DNA from 2 places in the Burkholderia savannae genome. Region 1 is predicted to be linked to the other one. Evidence: riboswitches for the same ligand, from Rfam matches in the RefSeq annotation. Region 1 holds a riboswitch; the other holds the start of a gene.
The links. A riboswitch is a leader RNA that binds a small molecule or an ion and turns the genes downstream of it on or off. The one in region 1 is predicted to bind thiamine pyrophosphate.

Region 1 (5,772 bases):
AGGCGCACGCCCGCTCGCGCGATCGCCGCCAGATCGGCGGTCTCGAGATCCTCCTGGCCGAGGTGCACGCCGTACGCGCCCGCGTCGAGCGCGAGCCGCCAGTGATCGTTGATGAACACGCGCGCGTCCGGATGGCGGCGGCCCGCGGCCACGGCCCGCTCGACCTCCGCGCGCAGCGCATCGGGCGACGCGTCCTTCACGCGCAGTTGCACGGTCTTCACGCCGCAGTCGAGCACGCGCTCGATCCACTCGGCGCTCGGCAGCACCGGATACAGGCCGAGCCGCTGCGGACACGGCGGGAACGCGGGCTTCGGCGCGGCGGGCACGCCGAGCGCGCGGGGAAAGCGCGCGGCATCGACGGGCCACGGATCGTCGCCGCGCGCATCGTCGCCGTCGCGCCACGCGAGCGCGAGCACGAGCGCGTCGGACGCCGGAAAACCGCAATCGAGAAACGCGGCGAGCGCCGCGATCCAGTCGTCGGCGAGCGGCCCGCGCGCGGCGAGCGCATGGCGCGCCGCACCCGTGTGGAGCGTCGCCGATACGTCATCGATCACGATCGCCTGCGCGCCCGCCGCCGTCAGCCGCGCGATGTGCGCGGCGTGCGCATCGGCGTCGCCCGCGATCTCGACCCACAGGTCGCCCGCGCGCGGATGCTCGGGCGGCGCGAGGCAAATGCGCGTGCGCATGTCGGGCGACGGCCATACGCCGAGCGTCGCGCGAATCCGCTCGGCGGTCTCGGTGAGCTCGTCGGCGGGCGGCCAGAATGCGTTGGGGAGCGCCGGGCTCATGCGTGGCTCCCGTCCTGGTGCCAGAACGGCATCCCGACGACGGGCGTGCTCGCGTGCGCGGTCTCGCGCGCCTCCATCGCCCCCGCGAGATACGCGGCGCGCCCGGCCTCGACGCCCTGCGCGAACGCGCGCGCCATGATCTCCGGATGCGTCGCCTGCGACACGGCCGTGTTGAGCAGCACGCCGTCGAAGCCCCACTCCATCACCTGGCACGCGTGCGACGGCACGCCGAGCCCCGCGTCGACGATGAGCGGCACATCCGGCAGCCGCTCGCGCAGCACGCGCAGCCCGTACGGATTCACGACGCCCTTGCCGGTGCCGATCGGCGCGCCCCACGGCATCAGCACCTCGCAGCCGGCGTCGAGCAGGCGCCGGCCGATCACGAGATCCTCGGTGCAGTACGGCAGCACCTTGAAGCCTTCCTTGACCAGCAGCGTCGCCGCTTCGATGAGGCCGACGGGGTCCGGCTGCAGCGTGTAGTCGTCGCCGATCAGCTCGAGCTTGATCCAGTCGGTCTCGAACACCTCGCGCGCCATCTGCGCGGTCGTCACTGCCTCGGCCACCGTCTGGCAGCCCGCGGTGTTCGGCAACAGCGGCACGTCGTGGCGCTTGAGCAGATCGAAGAAGCCGGCCTCGGCCGCGCCGGCGTTCATCTGGCGCCGCAGCGCGACCGTCACCATGCCCGGCCGCGCGGCCGCGATCGAATCGGACAGCGACTGCAGCGACGGATAGCGCGACGTGCCGAGCAGCACGCGGCTCGCGAAGGTTTTGCCGTGCAGCGTGAGCGTGTCGGCGGAGGAAAGAGGCGTCATCGGAAGATCCTGTGGGAACGGGGTGCGGAGGCGATGCCGGCGCGCCGGCGCATCAGCCGCCCGCGACCGGATGCACGACGTCGAGCTTGTCGCCCGCGGCGAGCGCGCGCGCCGCGTGCTGCGTGCGCGCGACGAACGCGCCGTTGACCGCGACCGCGAACGGCGGCTGCACGCCGTACGCCGCGAGCGCGTCGGCGACCGTCGCGCCGTCGGGCAGCGAGAGCGTCTGTTGATTGATCTGGATGTCCATGATGGCTGTCGATGTCGGTTGATCGGTTCGTCGGGCCGCGCTCAGGCAGGCGCGTGGTGCGCGGCGCCGTGCTGCAGCAGCGCCGGCCAGCGCGCGTCGCACCGCCACGCGGCGAACGTGTCGGCGTCCCTCACCGTGCGTTCGACGAGCGCCTGCGCGAAGCGCGCCGCCGTATCGGCGACTTCCGGCGCGATCATGAAGCCGTGCCGATACAGGCCGTTGACCGCGAGCGTCGCGCCGCCGTCCCAGACGAGCGCCGGGCGATGGTCCGGCAGCGTCGGCCGGCATTGCGAATTCAGTTCGAGAATGCGCGCCTCGCCGAACGCCGGGTGCACCGAGAACGCGGCGCTCAGCAGCTCGAGCGCGGAGCGCACGCTGACGGGCGACATGTCCTCGCCTTCGATCTCGGTCGCGCCGATCACGTAAAGATCGTTCTCCTTCGGCGCGACATAGAGCGGATAGCGCGGGTGCAGCAGCCGCACGGGGCGCGTGAGGCCGATGCCCGGCGCATGCACGCGCGCGACCTCTCCGCGGATGCCGCGCAGCGTCGGCATCTGCGCCTTCGCGCCGAGCCCGCGGCAGTCGATCGTGATGCGCGCGGCGGGCGCCGCCTGCGGCTCGATCGCCGTATTCCAGTGCGCATCGACGCCGCGCTCCGCAAGGCCCGCGGCGAGCGCGCGCAGCACCTGTCGATTGTCGAGCTGGCCCTCGCGCGGCAGCAGCAGGCCGTGCGCGAAGCGCCCGGCGAGCGCCGGCTCGGCCGCGTCGACCTGCGCGCCCGCGAGCGCGACGAGGCCGCCGTCGAGCAACTCGGCGCTCGCGTTCGCGCGCACGCGACGCTCGAAGAGCGGCGCTTCCGCGCGGTCCGCGTGATGCCAGACGACGAGCGTGCCGTTGCGCTGGAAGAACACGGGTTCGGGCAGCTCCGCGAGCCAGCGCGGCCAGAGATCGAACGACGCGACGCCGAGATCGGTGACGAAGCGCTCGGCGCTCGCCGCTTCGGCGAGCGGCGCGAGCATCGCCGCCGCGACCCACGCGGCGGAGCCCGAGCCTGCCGCGTCGCCGCGCTCGTACAGCGCGACGCGGTGCCCCGCGCCCGCGAGACGCCATGCGATCAGGCGGCCGACGAGGCCGCCGCCCAGCACCGCGAAATCGGGCTCAGACGCACGCAGGTTCATCGCATCCGCCCGTCGTGTTCGTCACATGAAAGCGGCTCGAAGCGGGAGCCGGGAAATCCGCCGCGGCCGACGGCTCGCAGCGAAGCAAAAGAACTGAAGATTGCACGGTCATCGATACCTTCCGTCACGCGCGAAGATGCGCACCCAAAAGGACGAAACCGGCGACTGAGGCCGGCCGGGACTCGCGATGCGCGCGGCTCGCCGAAGCGACGGCGCGGGCATGGCCCGGCGGGATCGGAAACTTCCCGCGCCGGTATTACCCGGATCGGGTGCGAAGGGTCTCTCTCAGCCTCGCCGCGCATCCGGCCACGCCGATTCGGCAGGGCCGAGGCACGCGAAGCACCCCTGTTTCGTCGGCGGTCATTAGACCATAAAAGCGGAAACGGCCGCAAACCTCGCGCTGCGGCAAATTCGCCTGCCGCGCGGCGGCGCTGGCACAATGCCCGCTGGGCACGGCGCGCGAGCGAGCATCGCCGCGGCGCCGAGCCAGTGCCGTTCGCGGCATTAAGCGCCGTTTAAGGCGCGCTCGCCAGAATCCGCGGCACGCACGCCGCGCGCGGCGCCGAACGGACGCGCCGGGCGCGGCCCGGTTGTCCGCCCGGCGTCGCCGGCCTCACATCAGGAAGCTCATGACTCAATCGATGCAAGTCCTCGCCCCCGTCCCGGACGGCCCGACGCAATCCCCGCCTCCCGTATCCACGTGGAGCCTCATCAAGCCCTATTGGGTTTCCGAGGAGTGGAAAGTCGCGTGGGGCCTGCTCGTCACGATCGTCGCGATCAACCTGACGCTCGTGTGGATCAACGTGCGGATCAACTCGTGGAGCGCATCGTTCTACAACGCGCTGCAATCGAAGGACGTGCGCGACTTCCCGAGCCTGCTGATCACGTTCGCCGTGCTCGCGTTCGCGTTCATCATCCTCGCGGTGTACGGCCTCTATCTGCGCCAGATGCTCGGCTTCCGCTGGCGCCAGTGGCTGACGACGCGCTTCCTGCACGAATGGCTCGGCGAGCGCAACTTCTACCGGATCGAGCGCGACCGGCTCGCCGACAACCCCGATCAGCGGATCGCGGACGACCTGCAATCGCTCGCGTCGACGACGCTGTCGCTATCGCTCGATCTGCTGTCGACGGTCGTCACGCTGGTCTCGTTCGCGACGATCCTCTGGTCGATCGCCGGCGCGGCGACGATCTCGCTCGGCGGCCACGCGATCACGATTCCCGGCTACATGGTGTGGGTCGCGATGATCTACGCGATCGCGGGCTCCTACGTGATGCACCGCTTCGGCCATCCGCTCGTGTCGATCAACTACCAGCAGCAGCGCGTCGAGGCGGACTTCCGCTTCAGCCTGATCCGCATCCGCGAGAACGCCGAGCAGATCGCGTTCTACAACGGCGAGCCCGTCGAAACCGCGCACGAGCAGAACCTGTTTCAGCGAATCCGCGAAAACTGGTGGCGCGTGATGCGCTACACGAAGCGCCTCACGTTCGTGCTGAACTTCTATGCGCAGCTCGCGAGCCTCTTTCCGATCGCGGTCGCCGCGCCCCGCTACTTCGCGGGCGCGTTCACGTTCGGCGTGCTGATCCAGATCAGCCGCGCGTTCAGCACCGTCAGCGACTCGTTCTCGTGGTTCATCAACAGTTACGGCACGCTCGCCGAGTGGCGCGCGACCGTCAACCGTCTGCGCGAATTCAAGCGCGTGATGGGCGCGTCGCATCTGAAGGAAGCGATGTCGCCCGCGACCGAGCGCGGCGGCATCAACCTGCACTACGTCGACGCGCCGCAGATCACGACGTCGGGCCTGAAGCTCGCGCTGCCGAACGGCGCCGCGCTCGCGTCGATCGGCGACGTCGCGATCGAGCCCGGCTCGCGCTGGCTCGTGCGCGGGCCGTCCGGCTCCGGCAAGAGCACGCTGATGCGCGCGCTCGCGGGGCTCTGGCCGTTCGGCGACGGCGCGATCGACGCGCCCGTCGACGCGCGGATGATGTTCGTTCCGCAGCAGAGCTATTTGCCGATCGGCACGCTGAAGGCGGCGCTCGCGTATCCGTCGGCCGTCGACACGTTCAGCGACGACGCGTGCCGCGACGCGCTGCGCGCGTGCGGCCTCGGCGACTACGTCGAGCGGCTCGCCGAGACGGGCCACTGGACGCGCATCCTGTCGCCCGGCGAGCAGCAACGCCTCGCGGGCGCGCGCGTGCTGCTGCACAAGCCCGATTACCTGTTCCTCGACGAGGCGACGAGCGCGCTCGACGCCGACAACGAAGCGCGCCTCTACCGGCTCTTCGACGAGCGGCTGCCGAAGGCGGCGATCGTCAGCATCGCGCACCGCGAATCGGTTGCGTCGTTCCACGAGCAGACGCTCGACGTGCGCCGCGACGAAGCGAGAGTCGCCGCGTGAGCGGCGCGCGCGAGCGCGTCGTGCTGATCACGGGCGCGGGCTCGGGGATCGGCGCGGCGCTCGCAGCCAGGCTCGCCGCGCCCGGCGTCGCGATGATGCTGCACGCGCGCGGCGCAGGCGACGCCGCTTGGCCGCATCGCCGAGCCGGACGACGTCGCGGCGCTGATCGCGTTTCTACTCTCCGATGAAGCGCGCCACATCACCGGGCAGGTGATTCACATCGACGGCGGGTTGACGCTCGGCTGAACGTGCCGGCGGATTAACGAAACGGTTCGAACGGCCGCGTTGGCGTTGGCGTTGGCGTTGGCGTTGGCAAGCGCCTAACGCAAACGCATTCGGCTAGGACCT
Region 2 (5,772 bases), on a different replicon from region 1:
CGCACCTCGTCCACCGGCTGAGCGAGGCGCTCGTGCGCGCGCATCGCGGCGAGCTCGAAATCGACTATCGTGAAGGAGAGGACGTGCTGCGCGCGCACTGGATGCGCGACGCCGCCTAGCGCGTGCGCGTCCGCCGACCACTTCGTACCGCCGAACACACGCCGAGGCATCCCGATGAAGAGCGAAACCGGATACTTGGGCTTCGTCGTCGTGCTCGTTTTCATGGTGCTGCTCGCGCTGCAGCTCGCGACGCTGAGCGCGCCCGCGACGCAAATCGCGTACAGCGACTTCCGCAAGCTCGCGACGGCCGCGCAGGTCGACGATCTCGAAGTCAGCCCGACGCGGATCACGGGCGTCCTGCGCAACAGCACGGCCGCGGCGGCGCTGCCCGCGTCCGACGCCGACGCGATCAAGCGCGCGGGCGCGCCATGGCGCTTCACGACGAGGCGCGTGACCGACGAGCGCCTGATCGACACGCTCGCCGCGACGGGCACCCGCTACCGTGGCGCGGAGGACGACACCTGGATCGGCACGCTCGCGTCGTGGATCGTGCCGATCGCGGTGTTCGCGATCGTCTGGAACGTGATGTTGCGGCGCCCGCGCGGCGGGCTGCAGGACTGGTCGGGCGTCGGCAAGAGCAAGCCGCGGGTTTACGTGGAGGCGAAGACCGGCATCGATTTCGACGACATCGCCGGCATCGACGAGGCGAAGGCCGAGCTCCAGCAGATCGTCGCGTTCCTGCGCGCGCCCGCGCGCTATCAGCGGCTCGGCGGCAAGATTCCGAAGGGCGTGCTGATCGTCGGCGCGCCCGGCACCGGCAAGACGCTGCTCGCGAAGGCGGTCGCGGGCGAGGCGGGCGTGCCGTTCTTCTCGACGAGCGGCTCGTCGTTCGTCGAGATGTTCGTCGGCGTCGGCGCGGCGCGCGTGCGCGACCTGTTCGAGCAGGCGCAGCAAAAAGCGCCTTGCATCATCTTCATCGACGAGCTCGACGCGCTCGGCAAGGTGCGCGGCGCGGGCATCACGTCGGGCAACGACGAGCGCGAGCAGACGCTCAACCAGCTGCTCGTCGAGATGGACGGCTTCCAGGCGAACTCGGGCGTCATCATCATGGCGGCGACCAATCGTCCGGAGATTCTCGATCCCGCGCTGCTGCGCCCCGGCCGCTTCGATAGGCATATCGCGATCGACCGGCCGGATCTGACCGGGCGGCGGCAGATTCTGTCGGTGCACGTGAAGCACGTGAAGCTCGCGGCGGACGTCGATCTCGGCGAGCTCGCGTCGCGCACGCCGGGCTTCGTCGGCGCGGATCTCGCGAACATCGTCAACGAAGCGGCGCTGCACGCGGCCGAGCTCGACAAGCCGGCGATCGAGATGTCGGATTTCGACGAGGCGATCGACCGGACGATGACGGGCATGGAGCGCAAGAGCCGCGTGATGAGCGAGCAGGAGAAGGTCACGATCGCGCATCACGAGGCCGGGCATGCGCTCATCGCGCAGACCCGCGCGCACAGCGATCCGGTGAAGAAGGTGTCGATCATTCCGCGCGGAATCGCGGCGCTCGGCTACACGCAGCAGGTGCCGACCGAGGATCGCTACGTGCTGCGCAAGAGCGAGCTGCTCGATCGGCTCGACGTGCTGCTCGGCGGGCGCGTCGCCGAGGAGATCGTGTTCGGCGACGTGTCGACGGGCGCGGAAAACGATCTCGAGCGCGCGACCGAAATGGCCCGGCACATGGTGGCCCGATACGGGATGAGCGAGCGGATCGGCCTCGCGACGTTCGGCGACGCCGACAGCCGCGGGCTGCCGCCCGTCGTCTGGCAGCCGGGCGGCGAGCGCTGGAGCGAGAGCACCGCGACGCGGATCGACGACGAGATCCAGCGGCTCCTCGCCGAGGCGCACGATCGCGTGTCGCGGACGCTGAAGGAGCGGCGCGACGCGCTCGAGCGGATCGCACAGTATCTGCTGAAGCACGAAGTCGTCGATCACGAAATGCTCGTGCGGCTCGTGAACGACGAGCCGCTGCTGGACGACTCGGCGGCGGGCGGGGGCGCGGCGAAGCGCGGCCGCGACGATTCCGGCGCGCCGAAGCTGGCGACGCAAGCCGGCCCGGCGAACAAGGCCGATCATTCGGTGCCGCAGTGACGGCGCGGCAGGCCGTGCCGCCCGTCGCGCGACAGAGTGCGGGCCGCGCTCACTCGATCGGCCACTCCCTTTTCGGCCGCGTCCAGAACAGCATCAGCACGAGCGCGCCGAGCATCCCGCCCAGATGCGCGAAATGCGCGATGCCGCTCGCCGCGCCCGCGACGCCGAGCAGCAGCTCGATGCCCGCGTAGCCGAGCGCGAACACCCACGCGGGCATCGGAATCGGCGGAAACAGCAGCACGACGCGGCGCGACGGATACAGCAGCGCGTACCCGGCGAGCACGCCGAACACGCCCGCCGACGCGCCGATCGTCGGCGCGGCGCCCGCCGCCGTGTAGCGCGCGACGACGAGCTGCGTAAGCGCACCGCACACGACGCTCGCGACATAAAGCGTGCCGAAGCGCGCGCGGCCGAGCGAGCGCTCGACGTCGCGGCCGAACATCACGAGCCCGAGCATGTTGAAGAGCAGGTGCGACAGCCCGGCGTGAAGCATGCTGTACGTGACGATTTGCCAGAGATGGAACGCGGGCACGGCGGCGCCCGCACCGTTCCGCGGCGGCCACAGCGCGAACAGCGAGAGCACGCGGTCGGGATCGGCGAGCTCGACGAAGAAGCCGATCAGGTTCAGGACGACGATGGCAAGCGTCATGGCGGCCGCGGGCGAAAGAAGTGGGGGCGTCGGCGTTCATTATGCCGGCATCGCGCGGCCGCAGCCGGCTCGCCGCGCGCTTGGCGACATGCGCGGCATCGGTCGTGCGTCGCGGTCGGCCCTGTTGCTCCATTGCTCCATTGCCACGCCGTCCCGTCGCCCCATTTTCCCGCGTCGACCGACACGCTCGCAGACGGCGAACGAATCAACCCGCGTCGGCTTGTCGGCCACCGGGTTCTTGCCGATAATAGCCCGGCCATCAGGGGGAGCCGGGCGATCGGCTGAGAGGTTCCGCGCAAGGAACGACCCCTAAACCTGATCCGGGTAATGCCGGCGTAGGAATGAGGTCCGCCATGATTTGTCCGCAATCCGCCCGCCGCCGCGCCGCGGCGGGGCTTCCTGCATCTTGCGCGTCTTGCGCGTCCCCCGCTGCGTTCGCCGCGCGCCGATGACGCCGTCCGTCATCGCGCTCGTGCTGTTCGCGGCGATCCTGCACGCGACCTGGAACGCGCTGCTCAGAAGCGGCGCGGATCGTCTGCGGAGCATCACCGTGATGAGCTTCGCGACGACCGCCGCGGCGCTCGTCTGCGCGGCGCTGCTGCCGCTGCCCGCGCGCGCGAGCTGGCCGTACCTGGCGGCGTCCGCCGCGTTGCAGGTCGGCTACAGCGTGTTTCTCGCCTACGCGTATGAAGGCGCGGCGCTCAGCCAGGTCTATCCGGTCGTGCGCGGCGCGGTGCCGCTCCTCGTCACGCTGGGCGGCTACGCGTGGGCGGGCCAGCGTCTCGACGGCGCGCCGCTCGCGGGCGTCGCGCTCGTGTCGGGCGGCATCGCGAGCCTCGCGCTCGGCCGCTCGCGGATTCGTTCGCGCTCGTTCGCCGCGGCGCTCGCGACCGCGCTCTTCATCGGCGGCTACGTGACGGTAGACGGCGTCGGCTCGCGCGTCGCGGGCCATCCGCTCGCGTACGCGGCGTGGATCTTCATCGCGTATGGCGTCGCGATGCCCGCCGTGTTCCTCCTCGTCGGCGGCCGCTTGAACGCCGGCTTCACGCGCGCCGAAACGCTGAAATCCGCGGCGGGCGGGCTGATCTCGCTGATCAGCTACGCGGCGGTCGTCGACGCGCTGTCGCGCGGCCCGGTCGGCCCGATCGCCGCGCTACGCGAGACGAGCATCGTGTTTTCGGTGCTGATCGGCTGGGCGTGGTTGGGCGAGAAGCCGAGCGGACGGCGCTTCGTCGCGTGCGCGGCGGTGGCGGCGGGCGCGGCCTGCCTCACGTATCCCGCTTGATGCATTCAGGCTCGCGCGATGCGAGCCGGCCGGCGACATCCGAGCGAGCCTGCGCGCGCCGGCCGTCTCATGCGCGCGCAGGCGAGCGCGGGGTTCGGCGCTTCGGCGGCCGCGACGGCCATGCGAACAGCGCCGCGCGCGCATCGACGACGCGCCGCCGCGCTCAGCCCTCCGCGCGCCGCGCGGCCGCGGCCGCGGCGATAAACGCCTCGCGCGCCCGCAGCTCGCCTTCCTTGAAATATCCGCCGCGCAGCGTGCGCACGATCCCGGGTGCGCCGAAGTCGCCGCGTCCGTGAAAGATCCGCCGGTTGTCCCAGACGACCATGTCGCCCTGCGTCCATGTGTGCAGATACGATCGCCTCGTCGCGACGAGGCGCGCCTTGAGCGCGTGATACGCGCGGAAGAACGGCATCAGATCGTCGAAGCCGATGCCGTCGAAGAACATCTTCGTCGGGTTGTTGATCAGGCGCTCGACGCAACCGTCCGGCCGCAGCCGGACGATCGGCGTCCGATGCTCGTAGCGCTTGCGCGCGTTCGGATATTCGGCGCGATAGACGACGTTCGTGTGCGCGAGCCGATCGAACATGTCCGGCGACGCGTCGCGCAATTCGGACAGCACCGCCCAGCCGTCGACGAACCGCGTGCAGCCGATTTGCTCGCGCGCGCAGCGCGGATCGACGTCGAGGCCGAACAGGAACTGGTAGTCGGGCGGCGGCGAGCAGTACGGAATGTCGGTGTGCAGCGGCAAGGCCTTCGTGCTGAACGACACGCTGTCGGTCGCGTCGTCCGACTTGATTTCGAGATCGAAGAATTCGCCGAAGTACGACGGATCGAGAAAGCCCGCGAGACGCTCGCGAACCTCGTCGAAAGGCCGCGTCGCGCCGCCGTCCGCCTTCAGCACGACAAGGCCCGACTCGAACAGACGATTCAGCGCGAGCCGCAGCGCGGCGTCGCCTTCCAGCACGTCGGCGAGGCTGAAATGGCTCGACGCCGGCGCGCCGCGCTCGGGCCACGGCGTCCAGGGCGGGCCGGCTTGCGCGTCGGCCGCGGAAATTCCGTCGCGGTAGTCGTCGCGCGCGAGCCGGTCGAGCGCGTACGTGCTCACGTGCGCGTCCTGCCAGACGATCCGCAGCCCGTGCGCGCCGAGCGACACGCGCTCCGGCCGGATGCCGGGCGCAATCGCGCCCGGATCGAAATGGCGCTGCCGGCAGTGGCCGTTGAAGCACTCTGCGCACTCGCAGGCCTGGCGCAGCCACACCCAATGATAGCGGCCCGTTCCGCCGGTTTCCCAGTCGATTTGCAGATGATCGGAATGCGATGTCAGCATGTCGGCTTCTCCTGAATGACCGTCGAACGGGCGGCCTATCGGCGCTGCGCGACGAAGAGCCCTTGCAGCAGGCTCCCTTCATCGACGAAGCGGATCTTGCGCCGCCAGCGCTCGACGATGTGCTCGGCGTCGGGTGCATCGATCGACGGATCGCGCGACGCGACGCGCGCCTCGTAGCGATGCAGATCGTCGGTCAACTGGCGCCGCGCGTCGTCGCTGACGTCGGTCGCGGTGAGGACGTCGAAGCCCGCGTCCTCGACGATCCGCGCGTACTCGTCGATCGTCCTCAGGTCGTAGCCCGACACCGACACATATGCGTCGAACGCGAGCGACGCGCGGCCGCGGCAGAAGTCGGTGATGTACAGGCGG

Region 2: linked by a shared signal. The riboswitch ahead of WS78_RS24225 (DMT family transporter) and the one ahead of WS78_RS00900 (FAD-dependent oxidoreductase) in region 1 are both predicted to bind thiamine pyrophosphate.

What each region holds. Positions count from the first base shown of each region.
Region 1 is NZ_CP013417.1:170,552-176,323, reverse strand. Features, by position in the region: gene thiE (thiamine phosphate synthase) at 1-788, opposite strand, end outside; gene WS78_RS00910 (thiazole synthase) at 785-1,600, opposite strand; gene thiS (sulfur carrier protein ThiS) at 1,653-1,850, opposite strand; gene WS78_RS00900 (FAD-dependent oxidoreductase) at 1,892-3,028, opposite strand; TPP riboswitch at 3,254-3,385, opposite strand; gene WS78_RS00895 (ABC transporter ATP-binding protein/permease) at 3,658-5,424, shown strand; partial or broken gene WS78_RS38115 (SDR family oxidoreductase) at 5,530-5,670, shown strand.
Region 2 is NZ_CP013418.1:727,227-732,998, forward strand. Features, by position in the region: gene WS78_RS24210 (BCAM0308 family protein) at 1-119, shown strand, start outside; gene ftsH (ATP-dependent zinc metalloprotease FtsH) at 175-2,142, shown strand; gene WS78_RS24220 (rhomboid family intramembrane serine protease) at 2,192-2,791, opposite strand; TPP riboswitch at 3,044-3,150, shown strand; gene WS78_RS24225 (DMT family transporter) at 3,240-4,076, shown strand; gene WS78_RS24230 (TauD/TfdA family dioxygenase) at 4,240-5,403, opposite strand; gene WS78_RS24235 (methyltransferase domain-containing protein) at 5,439-5,772, opposite strand, start outside.